3 regions of the Ensifer sp. 4252 genome follow, and region 3 is predicted to be linked to each of the others. Evidence: predicted binding sites of a transcription regulator. Region 3 holds the regulator's gene; each other region holds the start of a gene.
The links. Region 3 encodes LexA, which represses DNA repair genes until DNA is damaged. Its sites were predicted from a motif close to TGTTCNNNNTGTGTTCNG; they were not measured.
Positions count from the first base shown of each region.

Region 1: ABIE33_RS04240 (PA0069 family radical SAM protein) is a predicted target of LexA. The motif match lies at 3,238-3,255, and genes of this name have one in related genera.
Region 2: ABIE33_RS35985 (DUF3072 domain-containing protein) is a predicted target of LexA. The motif match lies at 1,794-1,811, and genes of this name have one in related genera.

Region 1 is NZ_JBNDIU010000001.1:850,893-856,165, reverse strand. It holds gene ABIE33_RS04255 (F0F1 ATP synthase subunit B) at 1-59, shown strand, start outside; gene ABIE33_RS04250 (F0F1 ATP synthase subunit B) at 73-558, shown strand; gene ABIE33_RS04245 (ribonuclease HII) at 934-1,584, opposite strand; gene ABIE33_RS04240 (PA0069 family radical SAM protein) at 2,015-3,172, opposite strand; gene ABIE33_RS04235 (glycosyl transferase) at 3,370-3,897, shown strand; gene moaB (molybdenum cofactor biosynthesis protein B) at 4,338-4,880, opposite strand; gene ABIE33_RS04225 (4-(cytidine 5'-diphospho)-2-C-methyl-D-erythritol kinase) at 4,882-5,273, opposite strand, start outside.
Region 2 is NZ_JBNDIU010000061.1:193-5,465, reverse strand. It holds gene rsgA (ribosome small subunit-dependent GTPase A) at 99-1,121, shown strand; partial or broken gene ABIE33_RS35990 (LysR family transcriptional regulator) at 1,466-1,686, opposite strand; gene ABIE33_RS35985 (DUF3072 domain-containing protein) at 1,828-2,043, shown strand; gene ABIE33_RS35980 (hypothetical protein) at 2,805-4,109, shown strand; gene ABIE33_RS35975 (hypothetical protein) at 4,096-4,875, shown strand; partial or broken gene ABIE33_RS35970 (hypothetical protein) at 5,166-5,273, opposite strand, start outside.
Region 3 is NZ_JBNDIU010000018.1:58,713-63,985, reverse strand. It holds gene ABIE33_RS26290 (hypothetical protein) at 55-201, opposite strand; gene ABIE33_RS26285 (hypothetical protein) at 857-1,189, shown strand; gene lexA (transcriptional repressor LexA) at 1,579-2,298, opposite strand; gene ABIE33_RS26275 (hypothetical protein) at 2,479-2,718, shown strand; gene ABIE33_RS26270 (hypothetical protein) at 2,775-3,062, opposite strand; gene ABIE33_RS26265 (hypothetical protein) at 3,506-3,649, opposite strand; gene ABIE33_RS26260 (DUF4242 domain-containing protein) at 3,830-4,117, opposite strand; gene ABIE33_RS26255 (hypothetical protein) at 4,484-4,648, opposite strand; tRNA gene ABIE33_RS26250 (tRNA-Ser) at 4,874-4,963, opposite strand; gene ABIE33_RS26245 (septal ring lytic transglycosylase RlpA family protein) at 5,240-5,273, shown strand, end outside.

The sequences.
Region 1 (5,273 bases), on a different contig from region 3:
GTGGCACCGTCACCAAGGCTGAGATCGTCGCTGCCGTCAAGGCATCGGCCGGTAACTGAGGAGCACTGAACCATGCATCTTGATGCGACCTTCTATGCCCTCGTCGGCTTGATCCTGTTCTTCGTCCTGATTGCCTACCTCAAGGTTCCGGGCATGATCGGCAAGGCGCTCGACGGACGCGCTGACAAGATCAGCAACGAACTGGCGGAAGCCAAGCGCCTGCGCGAAGAAGCCCAGGCCCTCGTTGCCGAATACCAGCGCAAGCGCAAGGATGCCGAAGCGGAAGCTGCCGGTATCGTTGCCGCCGCCCAGCGCGAAGCGGAAATGCTGACCGCCGAAGCCAAGCAGAAGACGGAAGAATTCGTCGCCCGCCGGACCGCGCTGTCGGAACAGAAGATCAAGCAGGCCGAAAGCGACGCGATCAACGCCGTTCGTTCGGCTGCCGTCGATCTGGCCATAAGCGCTGCCGAAAAGGTTGTTGCTGCCAAGGCTGACGCCGGCGCCCAGAGCGAGCTGTTCAAGAAGGCACTTGGCGAAGTCAAGTCGCGCCTGAACTAAGCTTCGCCTGTAAGACACGATTTGAAAGCCCCGCCTCGCGCGGGGCTTTTTGTTTTTGGGATAGGCCGGGGCAAGGCGTGCGAGCGCCAGTCCGGGATGTCTTCCGTGACGTCGGGTAGCTGTTTGGGCTCGACCGAGGGAAAGCCTTCGCGGAGGCCCGGCCGGTGGTCAGGCGCGGTCGGCATGTTGAATGCAGATCCGGCGACCGTAGTGGCTCGACACAGGGCGGGGAGATACACAGCAAGGCCCGGCACAGCGGCACGGCTCGTCTGCGCCCTCTGTGACGCGCTGAGCCGTCAAGCGCACCTTCGGGGGCAGCGCCGTCGGCGGCGGTTGTGCCCATCCAGACGGCCAAGGTTTCAACGATGTCGAACGTCAATCCTTGCGTAGCGGACGGAAGCTCATGCGATGCAGCGGGCAGGGCCCCTTGGCATCGATCGCCTTGCGATGCACCACTGTCGCGTAGCCCGCATGAACAGCAAAGCCGTAGCCGGGGTGAGCGACATCGGCCCGTTCCATCATCCGGTCGCGCGTCACCTTGGCGACGATCGATGCCGCTGCGATCGAAAGCGAGCGGGCGTCGCCCTTGACCACCGCCTTGGCATGGCACCCAAGGCCGGGCGGCACATCGCGGCCGTCGACCAGCACGAAGCGGGCGGTCAGGGACAGGCCGTCGACGGCCCGACGCATCGCCTCGAGGCTCGCCTTGCGTATGTCGATGGTATCGATGGTCGTGGCGGAGGATGAGGCGATGGAAACGGTGGCGCTCGCCAGGATCTCGTCGAACAGCCGTTCACGCTCAGCGGCGCTCAATTTCTTGCTGTCGTTCAGGCCCTCTGGGATGGCGTCGGGATCGAGAATGACGGCGGCCGCAACGACCGGGCCGGCAAGCGGTCCGCGTCCCGCCTCGTCGGCGCCGGCGACAGGCCACGCGCCGTCCTTTCTGGCAGCCAGTTCAAAGCTGAAATCGGGCTCAAGGAGAATATCCGGGAAAAGGGGAGAATCGATCGATCTGCGATGTGTCATGCGGCGAAACTCGCATGATCGACCGATTCTCTTCAAGTCCCCCGATCTGAGTGCGGCGGCAGCCGGGGGGTATGCCAGCGTCATCCTGAGGCACGGAGGAGACGCCGGAATTCAATTCTGTCGCCGCGCGCCAGACAGGACGCGCAACACACGCTGTTTGCCTACTGCATGTTTCCTTAAATCGTTTTCGATTTAAGGAAACATGCAGCAGTTCAAAGTGCTACAGCGACCTTTGCGCGTCTAATAAGACGCGCGGCGCTGTAGACTCACGGCAGGGTCGGCTTCCCAGAGAGATACCGAACCAGGGAGCCATGCGACGGTATCAAGACCGGTACCGCCGGCATCTTCCGGCCAGTGATACCCCGCATATTCAGCGCTTAAGTGGCCGAAAACTTCGCGCCTCCAGCGACATACGCACTACCGGTTGCCGCTAGAGCAGCGAAAGCTGTACGCCGGTTCCCAGCGGCGGCACGAAAATGTCGTCGCGCAACTGTCGACGATTGAGGTTGAGGCCGAGGCGTTTGGCCGCAAGTTCGAACCGCCGGCCGATCTGCCAGGCATAGGGACCGGCGCCCTTCATGCGTTTGCCGAACTCGGCGTCGTAATCCTTGCCGCCACGCATCGAGCGGATGAGCGACATCACGTGCCGATAGCGGTCCGGATAGTTTCGCAGCAGCCAGTCGCGAAAGAGCGGACTGACCTCGAGCGGCAGGCGCAACAGCACGTAGGTGGCTTCCAGCGCTCCTGCCGCCCGGGAAGCTTCCAGGATCCTTTCGATTTCATGATCGTTCAGGGCCGGGATGATCGGCGACACCAGGACGCCCGTCGGAATGCCGGCTTCGGTGAGGGAGCGTATCGCCTCCAGTCGTTTGGAAGGGGTCGAAGCACGTGGCTCCATCGTGCGCGCCAGCCTTCGGTCGAGCGTCGTCACCGAAATGCCGACCCGTGCAAGCCCTTTTTCAGCCATTGGTGCAAGTAGATCGATGTCGCGCGTCACCATCGCCGACTTCGTCACGATCATCACCGGGTGATTGGCGGCCTGCAGCACTTCGAGAATCTGGCGCATGATCCGCCATTCCTTCTCGATCGGCTGATAGGGATCGGTGTTGGTGCCGATCGCGATCGGCCTCACCTTGTAGTCCGAACGGGCGAGCTCGCGCTCTAGTAGGCGCGGAGCGTCCGGCTTGGCAAAGAGCTTCGCTTCGAAATCGAGGCCGGCCGAAAGTCCCATATAGGCATGCGTCGGGCGGGCGAAACAATAGATACATCCGTGCTCGCAACCTCGATAAGGATTGATCGAGCGATCGAAGGAAATGTCCGGCGAATCGTTGCGGCTGATCACCGAGCGCGGCTTTTCCACCTGCACCTCGGTCTTGAAGGGAGGGAGGTCTTCAAGGCTCTCCCAACCGTCGTCGAAAACCTCGCGCGCCTGCGGCTCGAAGCGGCCCGATATGTTCAGTCCGGCACCCCGCCCGCGGCGACGATCAACCTCGATCCTGAGACCAGTCCCGCTCATCAATGCTTCGGCAACCTCTGCCGTGTTGGCGGGTGCGAGCGCACCCTGCCTGATCTGAGACAGCTCGTTCATCGGAATCTCCGAGGGATCGCGTGTTTGATCCCGTTTTGTTCTGATTATTTTCCTATCGCGAAAACAAGAACAATTCAAGAACAAAAATCATGCACGCTGAAATGAGAATAGCAGGGCGGGTCGGAGGCCAGGGAGAATGCGAGAGCGGTGCGGCGTGGGGATGTAGCATTTTACGCTGCAATGCGGTAGGAACAGCTATGTTGACGATCATCATGGAAACACGCGACAACGAGGCCGAACTGGCGCAGACGCTGTCGGTGCTCGTGGCAGGCGCGGTTGAGGGGTTGGTCAGCGATGTCATCATCCTCGATCATGGCTCCAAGGACGGGTCGGTGCGCGTGGCTGATGCGGCCGGCTGCCGCTTCTGCGTCGATTGGGATCTGGGCGAAATCGTGCGCTCGGCACGCGGCGAATGGCTGATGCTGCTTGAGCCCGGTGCGCGGCCGATCGGGCGCTGGGTGGATGAGCTCGTCGAATATGTATCGCTTCACAAAGGCCCAGCCCGTTTCTCCCCGTCACGCCTCCACCGCAAGCCGTTTCTGCATCGCCTTGCGCGGCGGGGGAAGCCGTTGGAGGCAGGTTTCCTCATGCGCAAGCGCGACGCCCTGGCAGTCGCGCGGGGAAAGATGCAGCTGAGTGAGATGACAAATATCCGCGCTGTACGAAAGCTGGCGACCGAGCTGGTTCCGGCCTGGGTTGCGCTCGACAGCAGGCAGGGCGGCTAGGCTGTCGCGCGAGAGTGTGTAGCGGTTTTGTGAGGACGACAGGCGCAAAGCCAAGAGCGTAAAGCGCAGCAAGCGAAAATGAAGGATCGCGACGCGCTTCAGTGCGCGCTCGACGCCAACAAAAAAGGTGCCTGTCCTGCGGACGGCACCTCCAAGCAGCTACCAAACATCCTTGCTAGCAAATTCCTGTCCGGGCGACCGGGCGAGCCGCACGTCGTATGTTTTCGTTCCCGTCGCCGGGGGACATCGGCGATGGCTCGTCTTTGCTCCGTTTGAAGGACTTGCTCGGGTCTCGTTGCGATCCCTCATCTGAGCTGACCGTTGAACGTCTAGCAGACAAATAGGAGCTTCGCAGTTCCCTGGGGAACAGGCCGGTTGCGTCATACATTCGCACAGTCTACCGCCGTGTCGGCAGCGGATGCGGGTCGGCACAGGCCCGGTCAGCCCCGTTTCAGATGCTCGTCGAGCCGCGGCATGATCTCGACGAAGTTGCACGGCATGTGCCGGTAGTCGAGTTGCTGCTTGAGAATGCCGTCCCACGCGTCCTTGCAGGCCCCGGGTGAGCCCGGCAGGACGAAGATGAAGGTGGCGTTGGCGACGCCGCCGGTCGCGCGCGACTGGATCGTCGACGTGCCGATCTTCTCATAGGAAATCCGGTGGAAGACTTCGGAGAAGCCATCCATGCGCTTTTCGAACAGCGGCTCGAGCGCCTCCGGCGTGACGTCGCGGCCGGTAAAGCCGGTTCCGCCGGTGGTGATCACCACATCGATGGTGTCGTCGAGCGTCCAGGCTTCCACCTGGTCGCGGATCTTTTGCCGATCGTCCGTCACGATCGCGCGCGCTTCCAGACGGTGGCCGGCGTCGCGCACCCGCGCCTCAAGCGTGTCGCCGGATTTGTCGTCGGCCAGCGTGCGCGTGTCTGACACCGTCAGAATGGCGATGCCGACAGGAATGAAAGAACGATTGTCGTTGATACCGGCCATTCTAGTTCCCTCTGCCCACCGTTCTGCAGGCGAGAACGTACCACTCGGGATGGGCGGCAGAAAGAGTGCGGGCGGCGCGCTGCGCGCTTTCGTCGCTATCGAACAGGCCGAAGCAGGTGGCGCCGGAACCGGACATCCGCACCAGCGCGGCTCCGCTCGTTGCCAGCGCACCGGAGACATCGGCGATCACCGGCTGCAGCAGGCGCGCCGGCGGCTCCAGGTCGTTGCGCATCGCCGCGATGGCCGAAAGCCACGCCGCAGGAGATAAGAGACCACCCGGGATCGCAAGCGGCGGGTTGTTCTTCTTTTCCAGCGTCCGGAAGATCACCGGCGTCGAGACGGCGATTAGGGGATTGGCCAGCACGATCGGAAAGGAGGGAAGCTCTGAGGCGG
Region 2 (5,273 bases), on a different contig from region 3:
ACTCCGGCGAGGCTGCTGCTTACGCAAATTCTTTGCCAAAGCGAGATCATCAGCGCACCTAGGCAAGAAGCCTGCAATAATCAAAGGCGAAGCAAAATTTGACGAACTCCCGTGTCGACTCAGCGTTGGAATTGCTTGGTTGGTCTGGCTTTTTTGCGGATCAGGTCAAGCCGACAGAAGCAGACCTCGTACCCAAGCGCGTCGCGTCGGTTCACCGGGCACGCATTGAGGCGATGGGCGCCACAGGGTCGGTCAGGCTAGAGCTACCTGCCAATGCCAGTACGGCTGACTTCGCGGTGGGCGATTGGGTGCTTGCCGATCCCCGGTCCGACATGCTTGTCCGCCGGCTTGACCGGAAAACCGTGTTTAAGCGACGTCCGGAGGTCGGACGTGGCCAACAACTTGTTGCTGCCAACATCGACACACTGTTGATCGTGACCTCGTGCAACGCCGATTTCAATATTGACCGGCTGGAACGTTACCTAATCATGGCCAACCAGGCGGGCAGCAAACCGGTAATCGTGTTGACCAAGGCTGACACCGCGGACGACGTTGGCATATTTCAGGCCAAAGCCGAGGCTTTGCAGCGTGACCTACCTGTCGTTGCCCTGAATGGGCGCTCTGCCGATGCAAGCTCCTTTTTGAGTTCCTGGTGCGGCGTTGGCCAAACGATCGCCCTGGTGGGATCGTCCGGAGTAGGAAAGTCGACGTTGGTGAACACGCTGACCAGACCTGCATCTGACTCAAAGCAGAAAACCGGGACTATTCGCGAACATGACGCGCAAGGTCGTCACACCACGACCGCGCGCTCGCTGCATGCTATTCCGGGCGGCGGCTGGGTCATAGATACCCCCGGAATAAGAACACTTTACGTCAGCGATATCACCGACGGGATCGACACGCTTTTTTCCGACATAAAGGAACTGGCACCGCTTTGCCGATTTCGCGATTGTACCCATGCGCATGAACCGGGCTGCGTGGTTCAGGCAGCTGTCAAAAGCGGCACTTTGGCCGCCGACCGCGTTGAACGCTGGCGAAGTCTTGTTTCTGAAAACCGTGACAGAACACCTGTCATCAGCGGACCACGCGGCAACAAGATCGTTCGCAAAAAGAAATATTGAAGGTCTGAGGCCTTGATCAGAATCGAACCAGCGACCCCGATGTTTCGTCCGTAAAATGCGGTCGCTTAAGTTTCAGCGAAATCATTGCTGAAACGCTATGAACACCTTTCCTTCCGTATCTAAGAACTCATCGAATAGGAGGACCGATTTCTAGCCTCCCCTGCCCGCCGGCCAAGGGTCCTGGACCAGAAGCCTCTTGCCCTTGCCATCATCGGAATACCCGGACACGACGTAGTAGTGGATCGTGTACGGCCAACGGCCGGGATCCGGCAAGCCTAGGCTCGGCAAGCCGCTCCCGCTTGATTGAGGGATCGCAGACAACGAGGTTTTCGGGACCTCGCCCCTTAGCTGCCCTGCCTGACCAGCGACCTCGCCATATCGGCGATATCGTCGGGAGCGGCTGTCGGGTTATCCTTGGACCAAGGCGACGCCCAGCCCATGCGGAAGTCGACGCCACGCACCTTCCCGAGCTCGAAACTCCGATTGGCAGATCCAGCGTCCATTCCGGCGCAAAGCCGATACCAAGACCGGTCGAGACCAGAGACACCACGGAAAAGGTGTCATCGGCAAACTGAACTCTCTCCTCCGCCTACGGGTTGCGGCGCTCACTTCCTAATAAAGGGCCGACGATACAGGCGACGATCGACAGATGGTTGGAACCGGCGGGCCACTTGGAACGTTTTGAGAACGAATTCAGGAGTGTGTTATGACTGTCAATCCGAAAACCGATCCTTCTTCCAACACACAGAAAGATCCTGACGATTGGGTCAGCGGCGCCGAGCCAATGACCGGTGCTCAGCGGTCTTATCTGAAGACCCTGTCGGAACAGGCGCATCAGCCCGAGGCCTATGCTGAGGATCTGACGAAGGCGGAAGCATCCAAGAAGATCGACGAACTGAAGCAGTCGCTCGATTTAGAATGAACCGCCGCGTGCGGGGACCATGCGTTGAAGCCGATAGCCGAGGACGCACAGTGACGTTCACGAGTCACTGGGAACCTTTTTTCACGAAACGCGATTTTTGTTGGGTCAAGCAGCCCGGTCACGTCGTGCGAAACAGCCAACGTCGTTCACGGCTGGAACCACCACGCAGCAGCACCTTCCCCCACCACCAGCATCAGGGCAACGGAACGATAGCTGAAGCCAATCAGCGCACCCCGACGAACACGCTTTACGGCGCCACCTCATTGCCGATCTACGCGCCTTCTGGCGAAATGTGCTGCTGGCGCCACAGAGCGTGGCGTCGGCGGGCGGCGGACAGCCGCACCCAAACATGCAGCCATACAACGTCATCAATTTCTGCATTGCGTTGCAGGGCATCTTCCCGACCCGCAATTGAAACCAGCCGCCGGAGGATAACTAATGGGCACTCCTATCTCGGGGAAATAAGCATGTTCGGCTTCTCCCGCGTGCCGACCGGCTGGCAGGCCTGTGCCGCCCGCGGCCGCCCGTGCAAATTCTCGCTGAGAGGCACGGCTTTGCAAAGTGTATGGAACCCTGAACCGCTAATCGCGACCGACGACGGGTAAAGGAGGCCAGCAGACTCCGCTCAAGAGTTTCGCCAGGGCGGCCAGCGGGCCGTTGATGCACCCAAACCATCACGCTGGATGGTAGAAACCGGCCTTTATTCCGCCCGTTTTTTAATCCTCTGATAAGGAATACATTCCTTTTGTGGAGGCTTGCCCATGGCGACCGGCGCATCCCAGCGTTTGCATGACGGGGTCGCTGCCGTCGAAACCATGACGCGGTTTGCCGTTGCCGTGCTAGCACTTGCCTCAGGCGTTTACACATACCTCGGCGTGCGAAGCATTCTGGACGGTTCTCCGACAGCAGTTTTCTTTGCGGCAATCATCTACTCGGCTTCGGTCTCGGTTGGCATCTACGCATTCTGGACCTATATGGCCCGATTCTATCCGCATATCACGACCCACACGGGGCGCGCCGCTATGCTGGGTGTGATGGCCATGGGCGCAGCCATGATCATGGCAATGTCAAGCTGGCTGAATGCGGCTGCACTGGCAGGCTCTGCCGCGCTTGAGCAACATCTTGCCGAGACAGTAGAGGATTATACCGCCGACCTCGACCAGGCGCATCAGAACGCGCTTGCCGCGCAAAGCCTCTTGCCTGACATTCAACGTGCATCCGAGCGCTTTGCCCAGCTTGCCCTTTCGGAACGGCAATCGGGCGCCCTCACCGGCACGACAGGTTCAGGAAGCGTTGTGCAACTCCTGTCGCAGATGTCAGCACAGATGAAGGATCTCGAAAACGGCATCAACGCTTCGCGCGAACAGGTAACGACTCTGTTCAATCAAGGACAAAAGCGGCTGGAGACCATGCGTACCTTGGTCTCGGCACCCGGTGCGATCGAGCCGCGCGCCGACCAGTTCTCCTCCGAAGTCGTAGCGCTGACAGGGGTCATTGCTTCGCTCGGACAGACTTCGATCGCACCTTCGATCCGGCGTGCGGCTGACGATCTGTCCCTCGGTTTTATCGCGCCCGTGGCTGACGGCGGTGATGCCGACCTGATTGATCGCCAGGACAAAGTAATGGCAACGGTGCGTGCCTCGGTGGCGGCGCAGTCGAAGGTCCTTTCAGAGGCGGCTGACGAAATTCTCGCGCGCACACCGGTGACGGAACGCCGGTTCGTTCCCCTGTCGTCTGCCGAAGCCGTGTTGCGCTATGCCTCGGACTTTATTCCGGCATGGGCGGGCGCCATCTCCATCGATCTCCTACCGGGCGTGCTGGTCTTCATTCTTGCTGTCGTGCATGGCGCGATCCGCAAACAGGAGGAGAGGCTGCCGTTCGCCGAGCGCATCACCGCAGCCGAGCTTCTGCAGGCGCTGGAAGTCCAGCGGGCCGTGACGGCGACCGGGAACAATCTGGAGGAGATAGTCATCAACGCGGATTCCGAGAAAGCGGAAGAGCCGAACAACATCACAAATCTCGACCCCAGAACACGTGCGAAGGATCGATCGCATGAGGATCGGTGAAACGCTCACGGCGCTCAAGCGCCTGGATGACGGCACAGTGATGCGGGGGGCTTTCGTGGTATTGTTGTCGTTGTCGGTAGTGTTCTTCATGATCGACGTGCGCGACATTCTGGCAACGAATGCCAAGCTGCCGAACTTCGATCCAGCACACGATCACCCCTTCTTGCCGCCGGCAGGAAGTAAGACGGATCTCAACGGTCCTGCGGTTAGCCCCTCAAGCCCGATTGAGGTGCTGACCAAGCCGATGAGGTTGGAACTTGGCCCGGGCGGTGTCTTATTTGTCGAAGGCACCCTGGACATCGGGGCAGCTTCGCGCTTTGCCCGGGAGATCGAGATGCGCGGCGAATACGTAAGAACGGTAGCGCTGAATTCCCCGGGCGGCTCAGTGAGCGACGCGCTGGCCATTTCCAAGCTCATCCGCGAAAAGGGGCTCAATACGAAAGTGGCTCAAAGAGCGCTTTGCGCATCCTCGTGCCCGATTGTCCTTGCAGGCGGTGTAGAACGTCTGGCTGAAAAGGACGCCGTGGTAGGCGTACACCAGCTGTTCAGTGGCGGCGACGACCGACCGACTGCAGAACAAGCCGTGTCGGCCGCGCAGTCCACCACTGCCCAAGTCGCCCGTCATCTCGACGCGATGGGGATTGGTCCCGGCCTCTGGATCAATGCGCTCGAAACGCCTCCTGATCGCCTCTACTATTTGACGACGAAGGACATGTCCTATTTCAAACTAGCGACGGGCCCCACGAGTGCCAAGAAAGAGAAATAGTAGCTCCCGATCGCAGGCGATGGCTAGCGAGCGCCGAGATCGGTTTTCGCATCGATAGAGATGGGCTGAACGCCAGCGAAAACGACCAAACTGGCAAGTCATCTCCGCGCTCCACGGCCCGTCCGACGGAGGCCTCACTCAAAGGCTCTTGATCGGATGTTCGATCTCTTCCATCAACTCCACGAGAGGCCGGCGGCGCAGTCGAACCACTCGGAGGCATACCTGCTTCCAACATGAATCGCCAATCACGACCGACCGGTGAACAAATAAGTCCGCTGAGCGTTTCGCTGCTATCCATTGTTTGGGCCGTCAAACCTGGTGACCTTGTTTGCCCCGCTTTGGCGGGTGAGGCGGTGAGCCGCCAGCGCAAGAATACTCGCAAGCAATGCAACGCGAAG
Region 3 (5,273 bases):
CAGCCGCAAATTCGCGGCTGATAAACCGCCTGTTGAGAGTATTCCAGATCGCGCTCAATTCTCCTGAACGGAAACGCCGTCCTGGCCAATCTTGATCTCGACACCGGCCGGTTTTGTTTCCTCGCGGTAGGCATAGGCGCCGAGACCAATGACGGCCACGGCGAGCACGGCAATGATCAGATAAAGCCCATTACGGTTCATTCAGCAGTTCCTCTCATGGGTATGAAATGGGTAACTAGGTCCGTACCCAAGAAAGACAACGGTGCGACCGCAGGTTGACGGGGTTGGAGGCGAGCGCTGATCCGAAGGCGGTTGAAATACGGGCCATCGGTGGCGTACAGCGGCCGTGTGCTCGTTGCGAGCGTCAATGACGATGTGAGCGCGTTGCCTGTAAATGGGGCGGGCGAGGGCGTGCTTTAGCCCCTCGTGCGGTGAAGGCAACAAGTCCGCCAGCGCCTGCGCAGGGCCGACTGGCGAAAGTGGTTCTCCATCGATAGCGGTCCGATTGTTGCAAGTGAAACGGTGGGCGTGCCGGGACACGCTGCGGCACGCAGGTGGCGGCAAGAAGCGGCGGGTCAATGCGGCGCGTCCAACACGCGCAACGAGGCTATCCACATTGCCGCCAACCACTGTTTTCAAAGCGCAATTCGGCCGGGCTACCCTTGCCGGCCAGTTTCTGAACGTTCGCAGTCGCCAACGACATGGCCTTGCGAGGACGCGCCCCGAAATGGTGATCCGGTCGCTATTGTCAGTGCTGAAAATATTGTCTCTAGACGGTACTGGGAATGAATATCCCGACAGCGCGACCCGTATAGGTAGTATCAAACAAAGCCGACAATGGAGGAAAAGACATAAAATGAAATGTAAGATCGCCCTGACTGCTCTTGCCATTCTTGCCGCAACGACGGCCACCGCCAGCGCTGAGGATCTCGTCTTTCAGCTGAAGAACAAGACGAACGTCGTTTTGACGAACTTCTACACGTCGCCGGTCGGTGTTGATCAGTGGGAGGACGACGTCTTCGGGCGGCAGGTGCTCAATCCGGGCGAAAGCATGGAAATTACCATCGCCGACGGACGCGATGTCTGCAAATACGACATGCGCTTTGAATTCGAAGAAGGTTCCGGTCTCGACACGACTGAAGACACGCAGGATCTCTGCGAGTTGGGCGAGTACTCGATACACGAGTAAAATCTGTCGAGCCTGGAAAACGCTCGATCTGACGATCTCCGTCTCGCTACCTTGTGGTGGCGAGACGTTGAAGCAAGAAGACGGCTGACCGGCACGATGGCGGCTAGAGTGAGACGGGCCTAGAGCGCTTCATCTTTAAACAGAAGCATTCTGCCGGAAGGAATTTCGGCCAGGACCAAGGCGGCTGGCGAAGAGCGCAGCAGAGGCTGCGGTCAAGACGGCCGCCGCCGGTAATGGCCGAAATTCATCCGGCCCTTCGGGTTGACTGAAAACGGCCGCCCACTGTGTCGGATGGCTTGCCCGATGGATCCGCATCGCTCTGCGCCATCCTTCGTGTGGAACGGCCGTTTTGAGCCAACAGAATCGCTTCCGTTTAAAGATAAAGCGCTCTAGTGGTAGCGGCGGATCAAGCCGACGAGCTTGCCCTGTATCTTGACGCGATCGGGGCCGAAGATACGCGTCTCATAGGCCGGATTGGCCGCCTCGAGGGCAATCGACGCGCCCTTGCGCCGGAAGCGCTTCAAGGTCGCTTCCTCGTCATCGACAAGGGCCACGATGATATCGCCGGGATTGGCTGTGGTGGCATTGCGGATGATCACCGTGTCGCCATCGAAGATGCCGGCTTCGATCATCGAATCACCCTTCACTTCAAGGGCGTAGTGCTCGCCGCTGCCGATCATATCGAGCGGCACGGTAATGTCGTGGGTGTTGTTCTGTATCGCCGAGATCGGCACACCGGCGGCAATGCGCCCCATAACCGGGACCGACACGGAGCTGTTGTCGGCAACCGGCGTCGTTTTCGCAGCGGCGGGGGCAGGGGCGGGAGGTTTGCCAAGGCTTCCCTCGATGACACTTGGGGAAAACCCGCGACGGGGCTGGGCGCTTGCCGCATAGGCTTCCGGCAGCTTGATGACTTCGAGCGCCCGGGCGCGGTTGGGAAGACGGCGAATGAAGCCGCGTTCCTCGAGTGCTGTAATCAGCCGGTGAATACCCGACTTCGATGCCAGGTCGAGTGCGTCCTTCATCTCATCGAAGGACGGCGGTACACCGGACTCCTTCATTCGTTCATGGATGAAAAGAAGCAATTCCTGTTGCTTGCGGGTCAGCATGGCAAGTCGCTCCAGAGGCGTGAAACAAATCAAGAACAGACACTATCTGTTCCATATGTGTTCCGCAAGTGCCTAAAATTCCGTGAATGTTGGTTCAATCGAGTGCATAGCGGCGATCTCGTCGCTGTACGTGCCGCACGAGGCTGTTATGCCTCCTTCCGTTTATGGAATGAGGGTCTAATGACGAAGCTGATTCGAATTTTTCTGACGATCGTTGTCGCCGCGACCGCGGTGCTTGGATTCCGCTGGTATCAATATGTGGACAATAAACAAAGCCCGTTCGATGAGGTCGGAATCGCGTTGAATGCGGCGATGCCCGGGCCGCTCAATCAATGGGGTTGTGACCGGCTGAAGCTTACGTTTGGCAACGGGCTGCCGCCGCATGGTTGCGCCGCTGGCGATGGAACCCAGTGGAAATAGCCTGCCGTCACGGGATCGGCAGAAGTCGATCGGCGATCAGGTGAAGGACGCGTGAATCAGGCCGGCCGTGTGGCGGAGCAGGCGTCCTCGAACTCCTTGACGGTTTCCGCCGAGTTGTCCTCGGGCAGTACCGCGTCGGCCGCGTCGGTCGCGACCGGCGTGTCGCCTTGGTAGACGAAGGACTGGATATAGTAGGCGATCGCCCCTTTCCAAACGTTCCGTCCGTCGATCTGTTGACAGGGTACAGCCATTTCGAAATCGGCTTGCAGGTCGTCGACCGTGGCAGCGCTGAGGGCGATGTTCGGCGATGCGATAATCGAGGCGATAAGCAAGGCTGCAAGCACGGTGAACGTCCACTAGATCAGAGGTGGCGGCGATAGTTTGGTTAACGATGTGAACCGTGCTTTCGTTCCGAAGTCCAGCAAGCATGCCGGGCACTGTGGCGTGTTCAACAGTTCTTTGCGAGAGGCGAAGACTGCTGCTCAAGCTGTGGCAGGGAAGGCACAAAGATTTGCATGAACAGGGCGTTCTCGATCTTCCGACGTCTACTACATGCAGCGTGTCGACGGCCGATCAGGCTTGGCAGCAGAAATGGAAACGCTTGGCGAGCGCCGCCGCCCGCAACGATCTTTGCAAATCCGGAGGCAGGCGACGTTCAAGCGTGCTGGCATCTATTCTTGGTCAGGGGGCCAGTCGCCAGGGTGTGCGGAGACGTGCGCACCTCGTCCGACTGGCCGAGGACAAAACTCTCCCGACTATTTGGTTCGAGAGGTTAAAGGCGGCTGTCCTACTTCTTGTCTTTCTTGCCGAGGGAGAAGCTGCTGCCTGCAAGCTTTACCTGTGAGCCTTCTGTCGTTACGGCGGCTTTGACGGTCTTGTCCTTTTTGGGTTTTCTAACCTCGCGGTTACTTCGCACTTGACCTTTTGCCATGATCGTCTCCTTGAAAAGGTGTGCCGGGGAACCCTCATGGGCGCCGAATGACCGGCGGATTAGCCTGCATTGATACCGCCGGAAGTCAATGACGGTGCGTGGGGAGCATTGGCCTGGGCGGGCGGTTTGGGCCCGCATGAAGCCGATTTTCTGCCCGTGGTGATTATAACACCGATACGGCTATTTGCCGCGCCCTTGAGATGCTGTCGAAGGCCCAATCACGGCGGCGACTTCCGTGATCCTGTTGGCCGGAAACCCGCCTCGTTCGGCGTGTTCGCGAACGACGTCGGCGCTCGGCGCTTCGTGAACGCAATAGAGCTTGTCGCCGGCGACATAGCTCGTGATCCATGTGTATGGCACGCCGAGATCGGCGACGACAGCATTGGATTTCGCCGACAGTGCGCAGAGGTCGTCATGACTGAGCTTGTCAGCTCCTGGTACCTCGCGTTCGATGATGAAAGTGGGCATCGCTCAGTTCCTTGACTGTTGGATGACCATTATATCAAGCCTCCCTAATGAAAAGGGAGTCAATGCTTGCGATTGCATGCAAGGCGATTTGCATGCAACATCGCGTCAGGCAGCCGGAGACCTTGCCTCGTTTCGGCTAGCAGATCAGAAGGCGTGCTTTCGCAGCCTTGAAGCCGGCGAAAGCAAATGTCTGCAAGGCCCTGCGCGGGCCGCAATTCACATCCGCACGCATTATGATTTGCAGATCAATCGCGTGCGTAGATGCCCGTTCGAAGCCGGGTGCTACAGGGGAAAATCATGCAGCAGGTCAAAAGCGCAACGGCGCCCATGGCGCGTCATATTTACTACGCGCCGCTGTCATGAAACTCAGTAGCTGAGACGGAAGCCGCCGGGACTTGCCGCAGACGGATCGGGTTCCGGCGACGGGCCCTGCCACTGCGCATAGGTCGTGTTGCTGCCGCCGGTGCTTGCGCATCCGGAAAGCGTGAGAAGCGCGAGAAAAGCGGCTGTCGTCAGATATTTAAGAGGCATGGTTTTCTCCAGTTCTGGGAGATTGCCCAGGCCTCGATGGGCCGGAATCAGACTTTCCCTTAAATCATCCGGCATGGCAAGCGGGCCGAGCTACGGCCGTGCAGGCGCGCGCGCCAATGTTATGGCTATATAAGGGAGCGCTCGCAAAACTTGTATGCGTTCGCCGCCAAAGCATTCACTTGGCGACCTAGCTCAACAATGGGTGGTGAAAAATGAGACAGGCAATGGCGGAGGAGGTGGGATTCGAACCCACGGTACGCTTTCACGCACGCCGGTTTTCAAGACCGGTGCCTTAAACCGCTCGGCCACTCCTCCGGGCAGGGCGTTATTGCGCGAAGCCTTGCCGCTTTGCAAGATTTAACATGCTTGGGCTGCAAGATTTTCTTCGCGCATCCGCTGTTTATCTCGCCGGGGTAACCATTCGTAAACCATAACTGGAGATTTCGAGCCATCGGCCGCTCGTCGGTTCGCAATTTTGCCTTGTTGCTGTCATGATTAATCGACTGTTCCGTTTCGGGACGCCGAGATTTCCGCTGGGGGCAAGAGTGGAAGGTTTCGAGTACGGCTTATTCGAATGATGTTGTGGGACAGATGACATCCAGTAAAAATGCGGCATATCTGATCA